2 regions of the Streptomyces sp. NPDC017936 genome follow, and region 2 is predicted to be linked to the other one. Evidence: riboswitches for the same ligand, from Rfam matches in the RefSeq annotation. Region 2 holds a riboswitch; the other holds the start of a gene.
What was found. A riboswitch is a leader RNA that binds a small molecule or an ion and turns the genes downstream of it on or off. The one in region 2 is predicted to bind thiamine pyrophosphate.
Positions count from the first base shown of each region.

Region 1: linked by a shared signal. The riboswitch ahead of thiC (phosphomethylpyrimidine synthase ThiC) and the one ahead of ACH4F6_RS29630 (thiamine ABC transporter substrate binding subunit) in region 2 are both predicted to bind thiamine pyrophosphate.

Region 1 covers NZ_JBIRHK010000012.1:169,450-176,495, reverse strand. The annotation lists gene ACH4F6_RS25010 (IclR family transcriptional regulator) at 1-44, shown strand, start outside; gene ACH4F6_RS25005 (SsgA family sporulation/cell division regulator) at 143-589, shown strand; gene ACH4F6_RS25000 (YibE/F family protein) at 803-2,308, opposite strand; TPP riboswitch at 2,725-2,914, shown strand; gene thiC (phosphomethylpyrimidine synthase ThiC) at 2,907-4,703, shown strand; gene ACH4F6_RS24990 (hypothetical protein) at 4,777-5,661, opposite strand; gene ACH4F6_RS24985 (metallophosphoesterase) at 5,856-6,938, opposite strand.
Region 2 covers NZ_JBIRHK010000016.1:127,447-134,492, forward strand. The annotation lists gene ACH4F6_RS29620 (ABC transporter ATP-binding protein) at 1-1,018, opposite strand, end outside; gene ACH4F6_RS29625 (ABC transporter permease) at 1,018-2,724, opposite strand; gene ACH4F6_RS29630 (thiamine ABC transporter substrate binding subunit) at 2,700-3,767, opposite strand; TPP riboswitch at 3,868-3,974, opposite strand; gene rlmN (23S rRNA (adenine(2503)-C(2))-methyltransferase RlmN) at 4,002-5,108, opposite strand; gene ACH4F6_RS29640 (phosphatidate cytidylyltransferase) at 5,220-6,401, opposite strand; gene frr (ribosome recycling factor) at 6,401-6,958, opposite strand.

The DNA of each region.
Region 1 (7,046 bases), on a different contig from region 2:
TCGGCCGGATGCTGGGATCGCTCGCGATCTCTATCAGTATCTGAAAAATCACTCCTTGTGATCTGTCGTGTACGTTCAGCAAGATGCCTTGCACTATCAGGGGTTCATTCCCAGCCAGTTCACGGCCATGCGGGGTTAGGCGATGCGAGAGTCCGTACAAGCGGTTCAGGCAGAGGTCATGATGAGTTTTCTCGTCTCGGAGGAGCTCTCGTTCCGCATCCCGGTGGAGCTGGGCTACGAGACCTGTGATCCCTATGCCGTACGGCTCACTTTCCACCTGCCCGGGGACGCCCCCGTGACCTGGGCGTTCGGGCGGGAGCTGCTCATCGACGGGGTGGGGCGGCCGTGCGGCGAGGGAGACGTGCGCGTATCGCCCGTCGATCCGGACTCGCTGAGCGAGGTGCTGATCCGGCTTCAGGTCGGGGCCGACCAGGCGGTGTTCCGTTCCTCGGCGGCGCCGCTCGTCGCCTTTCTCGACCGCACGGACAAACTCGTGCCGCTGGGCCAGGAGGGGGCGCTCGCCGACTTCGACGCCCACCTCGAGGAGGCACTGGACCGGATCCTCGCGGAGGAGCAGAGCGCCGGCTGAGCGGTCGGCCGAACGGGGGAACGTTTCGACGCGGGGCGGGGCTCCGCAGGAACGCTTCTTCTGGGACGTCGCGGTCACGGACCGCCGGACCCTGCGTCCCGGACGACAGGGAGACCCGGTATCCGGCAGGCGGTGGAACCCGGCTGCCGGGAAGACAGGGCGGGGGCGCCCGGGTCCGTCCTCGGCAACGGCTCGGACGCCCCCCCCCGCACATCAGCGCTTGCGTCGTCTGCCCCGGCCGCTGCGGGCGGTCTGGGGCGCGGGGACCGCCGTACCGGCCGGTGAGGCCCCCGGCGCCGCCTGCGCGGCTGCGGCGGCCGCCCTGCCGGACTCCGGTCGGTCGGCCGAGACGACCAGGGCCGCGAGGGCCGTGGTCACCGGAACCGACGCCACCAGACCGATCGAGCCCACCAGTGTGCGCACGATCTCCTCGGCGACCAACTCGCTGTTGGCGACCGTGCCGACGTTGCTCTGGGCGATCGAGAAGAGCAGCAGCAGCGGCAGGGCGGCGCCGGCGTAGGCGAGGACGAGCGTGTTCACCACGGAGGCGATGTGGTCACGGCCGATCCGGATGGCGGCCCGGTACAGCCCCCGCCAGCCCATGGACGGGTTGGCCTCGTGCAGTTCCCAGACCGCCGACGTCTGGGTCACCGTCACATCGTCGAGGACGCCGAGCGAGCCGATGATGATGCCCGCGAGCAGCAGACCGCTCATGTCGATCGACGGATACAGGCCGTGGATCAGGCCGGTGTTGTCGTCCGTGTTGCCGGTGAGCGCGGCCCAGTCGATGAAGAGCGAGCCGAGGACGCCGATCAGCGACAGCGAGATGAGTGTGCCGAGCACCGCGACGGACGTACGGGCCGACAGGCCATGACACAGATAGAGCGCGATCAGCATGATGGCGCTCGACCCCACCACCGCCACGACCAGAGGGTTCGACCCCTGGAGGATCGCGGGCAGGATGAAGAAGTTCAGGATGAGGAAGCTGATGGCCAGGGCGATCAGCGCCATGACACCCCGCAGCCGGCCGACGACCACGACGGCGAGGGCGAAGATCAGGGCGAGCACCGTCATCGGAACGCGACGGTTCACGTCGGCCACCGAGTACTGGAGGTCCTTCGGCGCGGCGGGCTCGTAGGCGACCACGACCTTCTGGCCCTCGTCCAGCTGTCGTGACTGGTCCGGCTGCACGATCTCCGTGAACGTGCGTCCCTTGTCCTGACCCGTGTCCACCCGGATCGTGGCCCGCTTGCAGGTGCCGTTCGCCTGCTGCTGGGCGGAGGAGCCCTCGGCCGTGGAGGTGTCGCCGGTCGGGGCGCCGCCCGAGCCGTTCACCGACGAGCAGCTCAAGGTCTCCACCTTGGTCACCGTCGCGTGCTGGGTCTGCCGGTCGAAGCCGACGCCGGTGCGCTCGTGCGCCGGGGCGCCGCCGGGCCACAGCACGACCAGCCCGGCGAGCACCGCCACGGCGAACGGGACGAGGACGGCCGTGATGACCTTGCGCAGGTGCAGGGAGACGGGGGCGGCCGGGCCGTGACTGTGCGAGTGCCCGTGCCCCCCGCCTGAACCGGGTCCGTGCCCCTCGCCGGAACCGTGCCCGCCACCGGAACCGTGCCCGCCACCGGAACCGGGACCCGGCCCACCGCTGTGGCCGCCGTCCGGGGCGTGCGCGTGGAGGTGAGCGCCGGCCGGGTCACCGGCGGCGCCGTGTCCGCCCATGCCCGGGCGGTAGTCGTCCCTGCCGGAGCCGTACTCGCCTCTGCCCGGACCGTATTCGTCCCTGCCCGGCCCGCGCTCGCCGCCACCGGGCCCGTCGAGCCTCCGAGGCTCACCGGGCCCGTACCCGCCGCTCGGCGTCCGACCGTTGCCGGGGCCCCGCGCGCCATGGACCTCAGAGCGACCGTCGCCGGACCCGGGCCCCGGGGCGTGCCCGCCGCCGAAGGCGCGGTCGTCTCCGGGTGCGGGGATCCGGCCACGGCCGGTGCCGGGCCCGTGGCCGTTTCCGGCACCCGGCCCGCGGGGTGGTTCGGGTGGTGGATACGGAGGCTGGTGTGTCGTGGTCACCGCCCGATCATCGCAAGAACGAAGAGGGCCCCCTGTTCACCGCGCCCGAACTGCCGCTAGCGTGGGGGCACCTTTGCACACGCGGGAGCTCGGAGCACCGGGCTGAGAGGGCGCTGACCTCCGTCTTCGCGATGTTTCACGTGGAACGTCACCGACACCAGGTGATGTTTCACAGGAAACGTCGGCAGGCGGTAGCCGCTGCGTCGACCGCTGAACCTGTTACCGGGTAATGCCGGCGTAGGGAGTAGGTCTCATGACCAACAAGGACGCACGCACGCCTGCCTCCGCGCAGATCTCCGCCGAGAGCTCTGCCCACGGGGAGGCCGGGAAGTCCATCGGCTGGCACAAGGCGTATGTCGAGGGCACCCGCCCCGACCTGCGGGTGCCGGTCCGCCAGGTGCACCTCACCAACGGACGGTCGGTCACGCTGTACGACACCTCCGGCCCGTACACCGATCCGCACGTCGACACCGATGTCCGCAGGGGCCTGCCGCCGCTGCGGGAGAACTGGATCACCACGCGCGGCGACACCGAGGAGTACGCGGGCCGCCCCGTCCGTCCGGAGGACGACGGGATCAAGCACACCTCGCCGCGTGGTGGCCTGCGCAACCTCGACGCGGTCTTCCCGGGGCGTCCCCGTCTGCCGCGCCGGAGCCGTGACGGCAAGGCGGTCACCCAACTCGCGTACGCGCGCCGGGGGGAGGTCACCCCGGAGATGGAGTACGTGGCGATCCGGGAGAACGTGTCGCCCGAGGTGGTCCGTGAGGAGATCGCGGCGGGCCGTGCCGTCCTGCCCGCGAACGTCAACCACCCGGAGATCGAGCCGATGATCATCGGCAAGCGGTTCCTGGTGAAGGTCAACGCCAACATCGGCAACTCCGCCGTGACGTCCTCCATCGAAGAGGAGGTCGAGAAGATGACCTGGGCGACCCGCTGGGGAGCCGACACGGTCATGGACCTCTCCACCGGCCGCAACATCCACACCACCCGCGAGTGGGTGCTGCGCAACTCCCCCGTCCCCATCGGCACGGTGCCGCTCTACCAGGCCCTGGAGAAGGTCGACGGCAAGGCCGAGGAACTGACCTGGGAGATCTACAAGGACACCGTCATCGAGCAGGCCGAGCAGGGCGTGGACTACATGACGGTCCACGCGGGGGTACGTCTGCCGTACGTCCCGCTGACGGCGAACCGCAAGACCGGCATCGTCTCCCGCGGCGGCTCGATCATGGCGGCATGGTGCCTGGCCCACCACAAGGAGTCGTTCCTCTACGAGAACTTCGAGGAGCTGTGCGAGATCCTCGCCGCCTACGACGTCACGTACTCGCTCGGTGACGGTCTCCGGCCGGGCTCGATCGCGGACGCCAACGACGAGGCGCAGTTCGCGGAGTTGCGCACGCTCGGGGAACTCAACCGGATCGCGAAGCGCTTCCACGTCCAGACCATGATCGAGGGCCCGGGACACGTTCCGATGCACAAGATCAAGGAGAACATCGACCTCCAGCAGGAGATCTGCGACGAGGCTCCCTTCTACACGCTCGGCCCGCTGACGACGGACGTCGCACCGGCGTACGACCACATCACCTCCGGCATCGGTGCCGCGATGATCGCCTGGTGGGGCACGGCCATGCTCTGCTACGTCACGCCCAAGGAACACCTGGGTCTGCCCAACCGGGACGACGTCAAGACCGGCGTCATCACCTACAAGATCGCTGCCCATGCGGCCGATCTCGCCAAGGGCCACCCCGGGGCGCAGGAATGGGACGACGCGCTGTCCGACGCCCGGTTCGAGTTCCGTTGGGAGGACCAGTTCAACCTGGCCCTCGATCCGGACACGGCCCGTGAGTTCCACGACGAGACCCTGCCCGCGGAGCCGGCCAAGACCGCTCACTTCTGCTCGATGTGCGGGCCGAAGTTCTGCTCGATGAAGATCTCCCAGGACATCCGTCGCGAGCACGGTGGGTCACGTGCGGAGATCGAGGAGGGGATGGCGCAGAAGTCGAAGGAGTTCGCGGCGGCGGGGAACCGCGTGTATCTGCCGCTGGCGGACTGACGCCGGTCCCGCTCCGTACGGCGCCGGCTGTACGGCTTGCGCTCCCCTGTGGCGGGGGGCGCAAGCCGAAGGCCTACTCCGGCTGGTGTTCCGGGCCGCCGAAGTCCGGGCTGGTGTAGTCCGGGCTGCTGTAGCTCGGGCGGGAGCCGCCGGTGCGCCCGTCGTCGGGGCTGGTGAAGCCCGGGCGGTCGTAGCCGATCTTCGGCAGACGGCCGGTGGGCGCCTGCGGGGCCGGCTCGGAGTGCGACGCGGCGGCCGTGCCGGGGTCGGCGAGGGCCTCGCGCAGGAACGGCACGATGCCCCGTTCGAGCAGGGCTTCCCGCCAGGCTTCCCTGGCGCGGGCCACCTCGTCGCGCAGTTCGTCGTACGGGCCGGCCTCCACGGAGGGCCGGTTGCGCAGCGCGGTGAGGAGGAGTCCGACGGTGGCGACGAGGATGGCGGCCGCGGCGATGGCCCCGAACGCCCATCCGGCGGTGAGCATGGCCTGGGCGAACGACTGCCCGGGGCTGAGCATGCTGAGGAGGTAACCGACGAGCAGGAAGATCACCGCGGCGGTTCCGGCGAGAACGGGGGTGAGGACGGCGGCGATGGCGACGGCGCCCGCCCCGGCGCCCTCGGCGACCTGCGCGGCCTCTCCCATGGTGGTGGCGAGCCCCAGACCGCCCACGCCCGGCTCACCGGAACCGGACTCGTGGGCGGGTGACGACGGGGTGGACGGCGCCGGGTGGCGCAGTTCCTCGCGGACCTTCACGTAGTGCTGGTACTCGGTCGCCGCGGCCGCCGCGATGAGCGCGGTGGCGTTGAGCGCCATGGTGCGCAGTTGTTCGGCGTTCAGCCGCTGTCCGACAGCGGTCAGGTGCGGGTGGTGTGGTGCGGAGCGCAGCGCCTCGTCGAGGACCCGCTCGTACTCCTGGCGGTCCTCGCTGTGCAGGTGCTGCGGAACGCTGTTCATGTGCATCCCCCGATGCTCCGTAGGGCTTGGGGCTCGCATGCCAACGAGCCGTCGGGCAGAAACGGAGGGGAGCCTGCTACGGATAAGCCGATGGTAGAGCGGCGACGGCCTGAGGTAACAGGGGGTTCGCGGAAATTGGCCCCTGGCCTGCGGTGTCGTCGGACGTCTCCGGCGCGGGGGAGCGCCGGAGACGTGAACGGTCAAACGATCAGCGGCAGTTGCTGGACCAGCAGCTTTCCGGCCATCGTCACGCCGCCGTCCATCGCGATGGCCAGCCCGTCGGCGTAGACGTGCGGTCCCTCGACGACGGGACCGGCCGCGTCGTCGCCGTCCTCGGAGCCGACCTCGCCCAGCAGGTACGGGATCGGGCTGTGGCCGTGAACGATGCGGGTGCCGCCGTACGTATCCAGGAGCGAGCGGACGGCGTCGGCGCCGCCTTCGTCGCGGAAGGAGAAGCGCTTGGTGAACTTGCGGAACAGGTCCCAGACTTCGTCCGCGTCGTTACGGGTGATCGTCTCGCGGACGGTGTCGTTGACCGCCTCGATCGAGTCGCCGTAGTCGAGGTAGGCGGTGGTGTCGGAGTGCACGAGCAGATGACCGTCGACCTCCTCGATGGCGTCGAGGCGGGCCATCCACTGCAGGTGGTGGTCCTGGAGGCGGTCCATGTCGGACTTCTGGCCGCCGTTGAGCAGCCAGGCCGCCTGGAAGGTGGCGGTGCCCGCGCCGGAGTTGACGGGGGTGTCGCCGAAGCGCTTGGCGCCGAGCAGGAGCAGCTCGTGGTTGCCCATGAGGGCCTTGCAGTAGCCGCCGGCCGCGGCCGCTTCGGCGGACAGGCGCATGACGAGGTCGATGACGCCGATACCGTCCGGGCCGCGGTCGGTGAAGTCGCCCAGGAACCACAGCCGGGCGGTGCCCGCGCACCAGCGGCCCGCCGCGTCGACCAGGCCCTTCTCCTGGAGGGCGGCGACCAGCTCGTCGAGGTAGCCGTGCACGTCGCCGACGACGAACAGCGGACCGGGTCCGTTCGCGGGCAGCGGGGCCTGGACCGCCGCCGGGTCGACGGTCACCTGCAGGGTGTCGCCCCGGTTGATGACGGGCAGGTCCCGCTGGGTGGGCGTGTAGCCCTCGGGGTGCTCGAGAGGCTCCTCGAGGGGCGGCGCGACGTTCCCGGGATGGCTGTCGTGCGCGTACGGACCGGTCTCGTGGACATACGCGGGCACCCGGAAGTCACGCACCGTCGCCGTACGTTCCACCTCGGGTCCCTGACCGGCCCCCTGAGTCATCAGACCCCTCCACCATCGCGCCGCATCTGCACCGCTTCGGACTGCCTGGTCGCAACGGTCCGCGGTGCCGTGCGCCCATCATAGGAACGCGGATCGTGCCGTGTGATG
Region 2 (7,046 bases):
AGTCGAGCACGACGACCTCGGCCGGGTCGAACGCGACCCCGACCGTGTCCCCGACCTCCGGCGCCAGCCGCAGCGCACAGGCGGCCTCCAGGCGCGGCGCGTCCTCCGGCTGGAGCCGGACGGCGACGTGGGTGCCCCGGAAGGTGCGGGCGGCGACCGTGCAGCGCAAGCCCTCGTCCGCGCCGACCAGCCGCACCCCGGCCGGGCGGACCAGCAGCGTGCGGGGGCCCTGCGCGGAGCCGGCCGGCACCGGCACCTTGCCCCACGGGGTGTCCGCGGCCTCCTCGGCGACGCTCGCCTCCACCACGTTGTCGAAGCCGAGGAAGCGGGCCACGAAGGCGTCCGCCGGCCGCTGCCAGACCTCGAGCGGCGTACCGGACTGGGCGATCCGTCCGTCCCGCATCACCACCACCCGGTCGGCCAGCGCGAACGCCTCGCCCTGGTCGTGGGTGACCGCGAGCACGGTGGTGCCCAACCGGCCGAACAGCTCCCGCAGTTCGACCACCAGTCGCTCGCGCAGCGACCGGTCGAGCTGGCCGAGCGGTTCGTCCAGCATCAGCAGCCGGGGCCGGGGCGCGAGCGCACGCGCCAGCGCGACCCGCTGCTGCTCACCGCCCGAGAGCGCGGCGACGGCCCGGCGGGCGGCGCCCGGCAGCCCGACCAGGTCCAGCAACTCCTGCACGCGCTCGGCCTGTTGGCGCTTGGGCGTGCCGTGCATGCGTAGCCCGAAGGCCACGTTGCCGCCCACGTCCCGCTGCGGGAAGAGCTGGTGGTCCTGGAACATCAGCCCGAGCGCCCGCCGGTGCGCGGCCACCCCGGCCTGGTCGCGCCCGTCGAGCAGGACCCGCCCGGCGTCGAGGGGCTGCAGCCCGGCCACCGCCCGCAGCAGCGTCGACTTGCCGCTGCCGCTCGGCCCGAGCACGCACACCACCTCGTGCTCGGCGACGGCGAGGTCGACGGCGTCCAGCACGGCCCGTCCGCCGAACCGCACGGTCGCGCCCTCGAGCCGCAACAGCATCAGAACTCCCCCGTCCGGTCGATGGGGGTGCCCCCGGTCGAGCCTGTTCGAGACTGGGGGAGCAGCCGCTCCAGCACCAGCAGGGCCACCGCGCACACCAGCATCAGAATCGTCGACAGGGCCATCGCCTGCCCGTAGTTGAGCTCACCGGCCCGCCCGAGCAGCCGCGCCACCGCGACCGGCAGCGTGGGGTTGTCGGGCCGGGCGATGAACACCGTCGCCCCGAACTCCCCGAGCGACACCGCGAAGGCGAACCCGGCCGCGACGAGCAGCGCCCGCCGCACCATCGGCAGGTCCACCTCCCGCCACACCCGCCAGGGCGACGCCCCGAGCACGGCCGCCGCCTCCCGCAGCCGTCCGTCCACCGCCCGCAGCACGGGCAGCATGGTCCGCACGACGAAGGGGACGCCGACCAGCGCCTGGGCGAGCGGCACCAGGATCCAGGTGCCGCGCAGGTCCAGCGGGGGCTCGTCGAGCGCGATCAGGAAGCCGAAGCCGACGGTCACCGCGGAGACGCCCAGCGGCAGCATCAGCAGCGCGTCGAAGCCCCGGACGAGACGTCCGGCGTCCCGCCGGGTGAGGGCCGCCGCGGCCAGCCCGCCGATCAGCAGCGCGAGGGCGGTCGCGGCGGCGGCGTACTCCAGCGAGTTGCCGATCGCCTCGATCGGCGGCACCAGGAAGACGTTGCCCTCCTCGCTGGTCAGCGCCCGGTAGTAGGCGAGGTCCGGCGCGTCCAGCGACCGCTGCACCAGCACGGCCGGCGGCAGCACCAGCAGCAGGGCGATGCTCGCCAGCACCCCGCCGAGCAGCGCCCACTGCCCCGCCCCGCGCGGCCGCCGCGCGGTCAGCTTCGCGTCCACCAGCCGCAGCGCGGTCTCCCGCCGCCGCACCGTCCAGGCGTGCACGGCGAGGATCGCGCCCACGGCCGCGAACTGGACGATCGTCAGGACGGCCGCCGTGGACAGGTCGAAGATCTCGGAGGTCTGCCGGTAGATCTCCACCTCGAGCGTGGAGAAGGCGGGGCCGCCGAGGATCTGGACCACGCCGAAGGAGGTGAAGGTGAAGAGGAAGACCATCAGCGCGGCGGCGGCCACGGCGGGCCCGAGCGCGGGGAGGGTGACCGTGCGCCAGGCCCGCGCCCGGGAGGCGCCGAGCATGCGCGCGGCCTCCTCCTGCCGGGGGTCGAGCTGCGACCACAGCCCGCCCACCGTGCGCACGACGACCGCGTAGTTGAAGAAGACGTGCGCGAGCAGGATCGCCCACACGGTGGTGTCCAGCCGTACGCCCCACAGGTCGTCGAGGAGTCCGCCGCGCCCGACGAGCGCGAGGAACGCCGTGCCGACGACGACCGTCGGCAGCACGAACGGGACGGTGACGACGGCCCGCAGCACCTGCTTGCCCGGGAAGTCCAGGCGCGCGAAGACGTACGCGCCCGGCAGCGCCAGCAGCAGGGTGAGCGCGGTGGAGGCGAGCGCCTGCCAGGTGGTGAACCACAGGACGTGCCGGATGCCGGCCTGCCCGAGCACGTCGAGGAGGCGGCCGAACCGCCACTGCCCGTCGACGTGGAGTCCGCGCGAGACGATCGCGGCGACGGGGTAGGCGAAGAAGATCCCGAAGAACGCGACGGGCAGGGCCATGAGCCCGAGCCGCGCCGCGTTCCCGGAAGGCCTCCTGGCCGGGGTCACTTCAGTACGAGCGAGGTCCACGACGTGACCCACCGGTCGCGGTTCTCGGCGATCCTCGCCGGGTCCATGGTCTCGGGGTCCTGCGCGGCGGGCCCGTACTTCGTGAACTCGGCGGGCACGCCCGCGCCCTCGGTCACCGGGTAGACGAACATGTTGAGCGGCATGTCCTCCTGGAACTCCCGGGAGATCAGGAAGTCGATGAGCGCCTTGCCGCCGGCGCTGTTCCTCGCGTTGCTCAGCAGCCCCGCGAACTCGACCTGCCGGAAGCAGGTGCCGGTGGCCACGCCGGTCGGCGCGGTGGTGGGCCTGGGGTCGGCGAAGACGACCTCGGCGGGCGGCGAGGAGGCGTAGGAGACGACGAGCGGCCGGTCGCCCCCGGCCTTCCTGCCGCCCGCGGAACCGGAGAACTCCTCGTTGTAGGCCTGCTCCCAGCCGGAGACCACCTTCACGCCGTTGGCCCGCAGCTTCTTCCAGTAGCCCTCCCACCCGTCGTCGCCGTACCGGGCGGCCGTACCGAGCAGGAAGCCGAGGCCGGGTGAGGAGGTGGAGGCGTTCTCGGTGACCAGGAGGTTCCTGTAGGCGGGCTTGACCAGGTCGTCGAAGGTGGCCGGCGGGGCCAGCTCGTGGTCGGCGAAGTACTTCTTGTCGTAGTTGACGCAGACGTCGCCGTGGTCGACGGGGGTGACCCGGTGCTTGTCCGCGTCGAGCCGGTACGCGGCGCCGACCCGGTCGAGGCCCTTGGCCTCGTACGGCTGGAACAGGCCGTTGTCGAGGGCGCGGGACAGGAGCGTGTTGTCGACGCCGAAGAAGACGTCGCCCTGCGGGTTGTCCTTGGTGAGGATCGCCTTGTTGACGGCCTGCCCGGCGTCGCCGTCGGTGAGGACCTTCACCTTGTAGCCGGACTGCTTCTCGAAGTCGGCGAGCACGCTCTTCGTCACGGCCCACGAGTCGTGGCTGACGAGGGTGACGGTCTTCGGGTCGCCACCTGATCCGGTGTCGCCGGACGACGAACCGCACGCGGACAGCGTGACGAGACCGAGGCCGACCGCCGCGGCCACGAACATCCTGGTGTGCACTGGATTCCTCCTGGGGTTGACCAGGAAGAGACGCGGCCCTGCCCGGGACCCGCGGAGACTCCGCGGGTACCCGGGCAGGGCGCAACAGCTCGAGTGATGACCGAACTTCCTACCCAGAATGACCTGGGCGAGGTTCAGAGGGTCTGCGGCCGGTTGCCGCACTCTCAGCGCTGTGGCGCTCCCCTGTCGGAATATGAAGGTATGAAGTTGTCCGGGATCAGACTACCGCTCGGTGGCGGCGAGCTGACCACAGGCCCCGTCGATCTCCTGGCCGCGGGTGTCCCGGATGGTGACCGGCACCCCGTGCGCCGCGATGGCCTCGACGAACGCCTTCTCGTCCTCGGGCCGGGAGGCGGTCCACTTCGAGCCGGGCGTCGGGTTGAGCGGGATCAGGTTGACGTGCACCGGTCGGCCCTTGAGGAGCCGTCCCAGGCGGTCGCCGCGCCAGGCCTGGTCGTTGATGTCGCGGATCAGGGCGTACTCGATGGACAGCCGGCGGCCGGACTTCTCGGCGTACTCGAAGCCCGCGTCGAGCACCTCGCGCACCTTCCACCGCGTGTTCACGGGGACGAGGGTGTCGCGCAGCTCGTCGTCCGGGGCGTGCAGCGAGATGGCGAGCCGGCACTTGAAGCCCTCGTCGGAGAACCGGTGGATGGCCGGCACCAGCCCGACCGTCGACACGGTGATCCCGCGCTGCGACAGGCCGAGCCCGTCCGGCGTCGGGTCGGTGAGCGCGCGGATCGCGCCGACGACCCGCTTGTAGTTGGCGAGGGGCTCGCCCATGCCCATGAAGACGATGTTGGACAGCCGGGCCGGCCCGCCCGGGACCTCCCCGTCCCTCAGCGCCCGCATCCCGTCGACGATCTGGTGCACGATCTCCGCCGTCGACAGGTTCCGGTCCAGCCCGGCCTGTCCGGTGGCGCAGAACGGGCAGTTCATCCCGCAGCCCGCCTGGGAGCTGATGCACATCGTCACCCGGTCCGGGTAACGCATCAGCACCGACTCCACGAGCGTGCCGTCGAACAGCCGCCACAGCGTCTTGCGGGTGGTGCCCTGGTCGGTCGACAGGTGCCGGACCACCGTCATCAGGTCGGGCAGCAGCGCCTCGCGCAGCTTGTCGCGCGCCCCGGCGGGGATGTCGGTCCACTCCGCCGGGTCGTGCGCGTACCGCGCGAAGTAGTGCTGCGACAGCTGCTTCGCCCGGAACGGCTTCTCACCGATCTCCGCGACCGCCTCCTTCCGCTCGGCGGGCGAGAGGTCGGCGAGATGCCGCGGCGGCTTCTTGGCTCCGCGGGGGGCGACGAAAACGAGTTCTCCGGGCTTAGGCATGGCCCTACCAGTGTCGCAGATCCACTCGGGTGACCCGGTCGGCCGGCCGGAGCACGCGACGAGCCCCCGTCCGCGGGGGACGGGGGCTCGGGTCGGCCGGGTGCGGACCGGTCAGCCGGAGCCGACGAACAGCACCAGGAGGAGCCAGACGACCGGCGCCGTCGGCAGCAGCGAGTCCAGCCGGTCCATGATGCCGCCGTGGCCCGGGAGCAGCGTGCCCATGTCCTTGATGCCCAGGTCCCGCTTGATCATGGACTCGCCGAGGTCACCGAGCGTGGCGCTGGCCGCGACCGCGAGGCCGAGGAGCAGGCCCTGCCACCAGGTGCCGTCGTCGATGAGGAACTGCATGCACAGCGCGCCGGCGACCATCGCGAACGACACCGCGCCGAGCAGGCCCTCGCGGGTCTTGCCGGGACTGATGCGCGGGGCGAGCTTGTGCCGGCCGAAGCGCCAGCCGACGGCGTACGCGCCGGTGTCGCTGACCACCGTCAGCACCAGGAAGGTCAGCACGCGCTGCGCCCCGTCGTCGGCCGTGAGCATCAAGGCGACGAAGGTGGCCAGGAACGGGACGTAGAAGGCCGCGAAGACACCGGCGGTGACGTCCTTGAGGTAGCCCTCCGGCGGTTCCGTCATGCGCCAGACCAGGACCGCCAGCGCGGTCAGGGCCATGGCGACCCACGCCCCCTCGGCGCCCCTGACGTACCCGGCGACGACCATCGCGGCACCGCCGAGCGCGAGCGGCACCAGCGGCGCCTTGATGCCCTTGCGCTCCTGGAGCCGGCTGGTCAGCTCCCACAGGCCCACGACGACGGCGACCGCTATGACGCCGACGAACACGGCCTTGACGATGAACAGCGAGGCGACGATCACCACGCCGAGACCGACCCCGACCCCTATGGCCGCGCCCAGGTCTCGGCCCGCGCTCTTCTTCTGCGGTGCGGGCGCCGGCTGCGGGGCGTCGGGCATGGGATCCGGATTCTGCGGCACCGCCGCATGGGGCTGCGCCGACGGGGTCTCGTCGCGGAACATCTGGTGCGGGGACGTCCCGCCGTGGAACGTCCCCTCTCGGAACAAGGGGCCGCCCGGCCGGGCGGCCCCCCGGTCGTCATCCTGGTTTCCGCCGTGAGCGGGTACGTCGGGGACGACGGGCATGGGGCGAGTCTGCTGCGCCTCAGGCGCATCGTACGCGGGACCCGCCGGGGCAGCGCCCTGGGCCGGCCCCCGGTCGGTGGGCCCCCAGTACCCGGCCGGTGAACCGGCGTGCGGCGGAGCGCCCCAGGAAGAGTCGTTCATCAGACCTCGAGCAGCTCCGCTTCCTTGTGCTTCAGGAGCTCGTCCACCTGGGCGACGTACTTCGCGGTGGTGTCGTCGAGCTCCTTCTCCGCACGGCGGCCCTCGTCCTCGCCGACCTCGCCGTCCTTGATCAGCTTGTCGATGGCGTCCTTGGCCTTGCGGCGCACCGAACGGATCGACACCCGGGCGTCCTCCGCCTTGCCCTTGGCGACCTTGATGTAGTCGCGGCGGCGCTCCTCGGTGAGCTCGGGGAACACCACGCGGATGATGTTGCCGTCGTTGCTCGGGTTGACGCCCAGGTCGGAGTCCCGGATCGCCTGCTCGATGTTGCGCAGCGCGCTCTTGTCGAACGGGGTCACGACCGCCATGCGCGGCTCCGGCACCGAGAACGAGGCCAGCTGGTTGATCGGCGTCGGCGCACCGTAGTAGTCCGCCACGATCTTGTTGAACATCGCCGGGTGCGCACGCCCGGTGCGGATCGCGGCGAAGTCCTCCTTGGCGACCACGACGGCCTTCTCCATCTTCTCCTCGGCCTCGAGGAGGGTCTCTTCGATCACCACTTGCTCCTGCGTGTCTTGAGTAGGCCCGGCTGCGGTTCCTTGCGGGGGGCGGCGGCCGGCTGCGTCGCGTCTTCTTCCTGCACGG